DNA from 2 places in the Paenibacillus sp. 3LSP genome. Region 1 is predicted to be linked to the other one. Evidence: predicted binding sites of a transcription regulator. Region 1 holds the regulator's gene; the other holds the start of a gene.
What was found. The regulator Rex, encoded in region 1, represses fermentation and respiration genes when NADH is low (regulators of the CRP and FNR family bind a similar motif). The targets are predictions, from matches to a motif close to TTGTGAAATATTTCACAA.
Positions count from the first base shown of each region.

Region 2: the regulator Rex is predicted to act here: its motif matches at 1,661-1,678, upstream of RW092_RS12855 (DUF1641 domain-containing protein).

Region 1 is NZ_JAWDJI010000099.1:958-4,060, forward strand. It holds gene RW092_RS08150 (amidohydrolase) at 1-1,071, opposite strand, end outside; gene RW092_RS08155 (redox-sensing transcriptional repressor Rex) at 1,068-1,712, opposite strand; gene dinG (ATP-dependent DNA helicase DinG) at 1,754-3,103, opposite strand, start outside.
Region 2 is NZ_JAWDJI010000156.1:541-3,643, forward strand. It holds partial or broken gene RW092_RS12845 (amino acid ABC transporter ATP-binding/permease protein) at 1-203, shown strand, start outside; gene gltC (glutamate biosynthesis transcriptional regulator GltC) at 656-1,555, shown strand; gene RW092_RS12855 (DUF1641 domain-containing protein) at 1,775-2,215, shown strand; gene RW092_RS12860 (NAD(P)/FAD-dependent oxidoreductase) at 2,231-3,103, shown strand, end outside.

The sequences.
Region 1 (3,103 bases):
CAGCTTGCCTGTATTTTGCAAGAAGACTGATTTTGCACCGTATTCCGTTCCCATCTTCAAGGCTTCCAGTGCCGGAACCGCCGTTGGATCGCCGGATACGCCTTTATGGATCAGCGCAGCCAAACGAATCTCCTCCAGCATATCCAGGTTATTGTTGCTCGCCGGACCGTCGGTCCCCAGCGATACCACTACGCCTTTCTTCAAGAGTTCAGGTACGCGGGCGACACCGCTGGCCAGCTTCAAGTTACTGCCCGGGTTATGCGAAATTGTAACTCCGTGGGCTGCCAAGATATCGATTTCCTCGTCGGTCAAATGCACCGCATGGGCAAGCAGGGTTGGGCGGGAGAACATCCCCAGCTTCAACAAATGCTCTACCGGACGGACGCCGTAATCGTTCACGTTCTGCTCTACCTCGGCGCGCGTCTCCGACATATGCGTATGCATTGGCAAATCGAGATCATGGGCAGCTTGCACAAATTTCTCGATGAAAGCCGGCGGGCAGGTGTACGGTGCATGCGGTGACATCATCGTGGTGATGCGTCCTTCTGCCTTGCCGTGCCAGTTCTGCGCAAACGCGATCGCTTCCTTGAGCTTCTGATCTTGCTCTTCCGGGGAGCACAAACCGATGGCCCCGCGCATCAGCACGGCGCGAATGCCTGATTCCTCCACGACTTTGGCCACTTCGTCCATATGATCGTACATATCCAGGAACGTCGTCGTGCCGCCCTTGAGCATTTCCAACACGGACAATGCCGTACCGGCATACACATCCGCTGCCGTAAATTTGGCTTCCATTGGCCACATTTTCTCCTGCAGCCAGGTTTGCAGCACCATGTCATCTCCGTAACCGCGCAGCAGCGACATCGCCGCATGGCCATGGGTATTGATCAGGCCCGGCAAGAATAACAACCCTTTGCCGTCCAAAGTCTCGGCGCCTTCCACGCCTTCCGGGCGCTCTTCCCCGATATAGCTGATCGTATCGCCCTCAACGAGCATATATCCGTGAACCACAGGACGATCCGCATCTAAAACGGCAAACGTCCCGTTCTTAATTAACCATTTCCGACTCATACGTTGCTTGTTTCCTTTCCGTTTTCCAAGTAGTAAGCCAAGCTCAGCAAATCTGTGGTGAAATCAGCCGCATGAATCCGAACTTCCGGCGGAACCTTCAGAATCGTTGGCGCGAAGTTCAGAATCGCACCGATTCCGGCGGCCACCAGCTCGTCCGCCACCCGTTGGGCTTCTGTATCCGGTACGGTGATGATGCCAATGCGGATATTTTTCGCCCGAACAGTTTCCGCCAGCTCTTCGATCGGCTGAATCGTAATGTTGTTGATCTGCTTACCGATTTTCGCCGGCGAAGCGTCGAACACCGCAACAATCTTCATATTATCCTTCAAATACGCATTATAATTCGAAAGGGCTTGGCCCAGATTCCCGGCGCCCACCAGCGCGACGTTAATCTGTTGGTCCAGATTTAAAATTTGTTGAATTTTCTCAATCAAATAAGCGACATCGTAGCCGATCCCCTTCCGGCCAAAATCGCCGAAATAAGCTAAATCCTTACGGATTTGCGCCGGATTAAGATCCAGCTTCTGTCCAAGCTCCTGGGAGGACACCGTTGGCACCTCACGGCGGCTGAGTTCATTTAAAAAACGCAGGTAAACCGGCAGTCTGCGGACGACAGCGTCCGAAATTTTATCTGACTTCATGCATTGTTCCCCCTATTCTCCATTACGATCTATGAAGCGGCTTAGGCTTCGGGATTTAACCATTCCGAGATACGCGGCACCATTTGAGTTAATGGCATATGCTCCATCTTCGGTCCTGGCAATGAGTATAAGAAATATTTTCCATAATATGATTCCAGGATCCGGGTATCATAAACGATCACGATGCCGCGATCCTGCGACGAACGGACAAGTCGTCCGAACCCTTGCTTAAAGCGAATGACCGCCTGCGGGACAGACAGCTTCATGAATGGATTCTTCTTCTCCCGCTGCAGACGTTCGCTCTTCGCTTCCACCAGCGGATGGTTTGGCGGCTGGAACGGCAAGCGTACAATTGCTAAACTGGTCAGCGCCTCGCCAGGGATATCCACCCCTTCCCAGAAGCTGCTTGTCCCGAGCAGCACCGATGCGCTGTTCCCTTGGAAGCGCCGGGTCAGCTTGGTGCGGCTGCCGCTGTCCATCCCTTGCCCGATCACCGTGATGCCTTCCGCTGCAAGCCGTTCTTTCAGCGGGTCATACACCTGCCTGAGCATCTTGTACGATGTAAACAGCACTAGCATGCGCCCCTGTGTCGCCACCGCGGCATCCGCCAGCGATTGAACCAGCGTGTTAATGAAATGATCATCCCCCACGCTGCCTTTCACACTTGGAAAATCGCGCGGAATCACCAGCAACGCCTGATCACGGTAATTAAACGGCGATGGCAGCATCGCGGTGATCAGCCGATCCTCTTCCGCTGCCTCCGTCAAGCCAAGCTGCTCAATCATATATTGGAACGATTTATCTACAGATAAAGTCGCAGACGTCATGACGACGCTCTTCTTCCGATCGAAGAAAAATTGCTTCAACTGAGCGCTGACGTCAATCGGCACCGCATACATTTGCAGCGACCGGCTGCGGAAGTTCCCGTTCGCTTCCATCCAATAGACGGTATCCTCGCTCTCTAGCTTCATGAAGAAGCGAAGCGCTTCCCGTTCTCCGGCTAAATCTTTAAACAACCCGCTAATATCGGTGATCAAGCTCTCCGCTGCATAATCGTCCTGCTCTTCTCGGATTTCGGACAGAAGGCGCTCCCCTTTCCGAAGCACGTCGCCGAGACCTACATAAATTTGATTCTCTAGCGCGGTCAACGTCTCCCAATCCTTGGGCTTGCGATTCGGCAGCAACCGGTACACGAACTGTCCAGGATCACCAGGGGCGGCGTCACTGCGGTCAGGCATTAAGCTGAACAGCAACTCGCTGAGCTTGTCCCAGCTCTCCTTCACATCCACCAGCGTAGGGAAGATTCCGTCGATGACCGAACACCAATCCGAGGATTTCTCTGCGGCTGACGCTTCGAGCGTGCTGCGGAGGTTGGCCAATTGCCCCGTCTT
Region 2 (3,103 bases), on a different contig from region 1:
GCGAGCTGCTGGCGACGATCTTCCGCACGACGCAGGGCAAGTCGCTCATCTGGGTGACGCACCACCTCGTGGGTGCCGAGAAGATGGATGAGATCGTGTTCATGGAGCACGGACGGATCGTGATGCGCGGCACCCACGCGGAGCTGCTGGCCCGCGAACCGCGGTACCGTAATTTATACCGGCTGGATTGTCCGGAGGAATAAGACGCATACTAAAAATCAGGCGGCGATGCATGGGGAAACCGGCATCGCCGTATTTTTATAGGTAGAAGAAAGGTACAGCAAGGTGAGCGAACTGCAAAAGTACAGTTGAATTCCGGGGACATAGTCTTATTGTGCCTCTTAGCTGCAAAAGTGCAGTTGATTTCCGCCAAATTTACCTTGGAATCACGATTTCGCCAAAATGAACTGTACTTTTACATTCCATTGTCCATTTTTGGCGCAAAACGGGTGGGATGAACTGCATTTTTACACTTGGCAGAGCGTTGGTGGTGCTTAAGCTAACTCATGATTTAATAAATTGCCTTTTCTGCTTCCGTTTTCATATAGGAGCCGATATAATGGTTCTTAATATATTTACATGAGGTGTAAGCTATAAGGGTTTGGTCAATCCCAATCGGATATAGCGTGAAAAATGCAGCGAACGGGGTGAGGGGATGGAGCTCAGACAAATCCAATACTTTATTGAGGCGGCTAAGCTCGAGCATGTGACGGAAGCGTCGTATGCGCTGCATGTGTCGCAGTCGGCGGTCAGTCGGCAAATCTTTAAGCTGGAGGCGGAGCTGGGCGTCGATCTGTTTGTCCATGAAGGCCGGAAGGTGAAGCTGACGCCGATCGGTCGGCAGTTCCTGCAGCATATGGAGCAAATGATGAAGGTACTTGAACAGGCGCGCCAAGAAATCAACGAGTATCTGGATCCGGAGCGCGGGACCGTCCGCATCGGGTTCCCGAGCAGTCTGGCGGCCAACCTGGTGCCCACGGTGGTGTCGGCGTTTCGGCGCCGGTATCCGGAGGTGCATTTTCAACTGCAGCATGGATCGTACCGGGAGTTGCTGGACTGGGTCGGCGGCGGCGTGATGAATCTGGCCATGATTGGTCCGGTGCCCCAAGGGGAACCCCAAGTCACCGGCGAGGTGTTGTTCCGTGAAAGGTTCAAGGTGCTGTTGCCTGCCGGACATCGTTTGGCTGACCGCGAATCCGTCGGGCTGGACGAACTGCGGGAGGATGTGTTCGTATTATTCCCAAAAGGCTTTGTCCTGCGGGAAATCGTGGTTGACGCCTGCGATCAAATTGGATTCCAGCCGAAGGTATCATTTGAAGGAGATGATCTTGATGCGATTAAGGGGTTGGTGTCCGCCGGATTGGGGCTGACACTGCTTCCCGAGATTGCGCTTGGTGAGCATATTCCTTCCACGATCGTATCGCTGCCGATGAGGGAGCCGCAGGTCACCCGGGACGTTGGGGTGATCATTCCAGCGAATCGCGAACTCGCGCCAACGGAAAAACTGTTTTATGATTTTTTGAAGGAAAATTTGCCGTCGTCATGCGGAATTTAGGATTCATCGAAAAATGATATCGATAAGGGCCGTGAATTTTGTCACTTACACGGTCCTTTTTTCTTGAAAATGTGTTACAATTTACTCGGATTGTTCAGGTTTAAGATGTGCAAATTTTCACTAACTCAAAATGGGTTAGAGGCATCCAAAGGAGGAACACTATGCTTGAACAGCAGTTCGGCAAGCGAATCCTCAGATTATCGCAAAGGAGAATCGAATATGTCAGAGACAGTTACTGAAACAAAAACGGAGCAATCCGTAGCTGGTACCGCAAGCGGGCAGCAGGAGCTCCTGGAGCAGCTCTTAAAGCCGGAGGTGCAGCAATCGCTGACCGCTCTGGTAGAGCAGCTTCCAAAATTAAATGAGCTCGTTGGGGTTTTGACGAAAACGTATGATTTTGCCAAAGCGGTGGCAACGGATGAAATCCTGAAGAATGATACGGTTGGCGCCATTTCGGAAATTGCCGGCCCAGTGGTAGGCAAGGTGAAGCATTTGGCTGCTAACGTGATCGAAGCGAAGGATCGCGCAGAGGAAAGCCAAGAAGTGATTGGCGTGTTTGGGTTGATGAAGATGTTGAAGGACCCGCAAACGCAAAAGCTGCTCCGATTCGTTAACGCCTACCTTCAAGTGTCCGGTGAACGGGACCGCCAACAAAACTAACGGAGGAATACGATTATGTCAAAACATATTTTAATTTTGGGCGCCGGCTATGGCGGCGTACTCAGCGCATTGTCGGCCCGTAAGTTTATGGATAAATCGCAGGCGCGGATCACGGTGGTCAACCAATATCCGACGCATCAAATCATTACAGAGCTGCATCGCCTTGCTGCGGGCAGCATTTCCGAACGCGCGGTTTCCTTGCCGCTTGACAAGCTGTTTAAAGGCAAAGATATCGATTTGCGGATCGCGAAAGTAGAGAGTTTTTCGGTGGATAAAAAAGAAGTGAAGCTCTCCGACGGCACCGTGTTGTCCTATGACGCACTGGTTGTTGGTCTGGGCAGTATTACGGCGTACTTTGGCATCCCAGGCTTGGAGAAGCACAGCATGGTGCTGAAATCGGCGGACGATGCCAAACGGATCTATGCGCATATCGAATCGCGGATTCGCGAATATGCGGCAAGCGGCAATGAAGCCGATGCTACGATCGTGATCGGCGGCGGCGGATTGACCGGCGTCGAGCTGGTTGGGGAAATCGCCGATAAGCTGCCAGAGTTGACGAAGAAATACGGCGTACCGCAAAGCGAGATCAAGCTCCTGCTCGTAGAAGCTGGACCAAAGATCTTGCCAGTGTTGCCGGATGCGCTGATCGAACGCGCGACTGCCAGCCTCGAGAAACGCGGCGTGAAGTTCCTAACTGGCTTGCCGGTAACCAATGTGGAGGGCAACACCATCGATCTCAAGGATGGTCAAAAGATCGTCGCCAACACCTTTGTTTGGACCGGCGGCGTGCAAGGCAATCCGCTGGTTGGCGAATCGGGACTGGAAGTCAACCGCGGCCGTGCTTCGGTGAATGAATTCCTGCAGTCCGTCTCTCATCCAGACGTATTC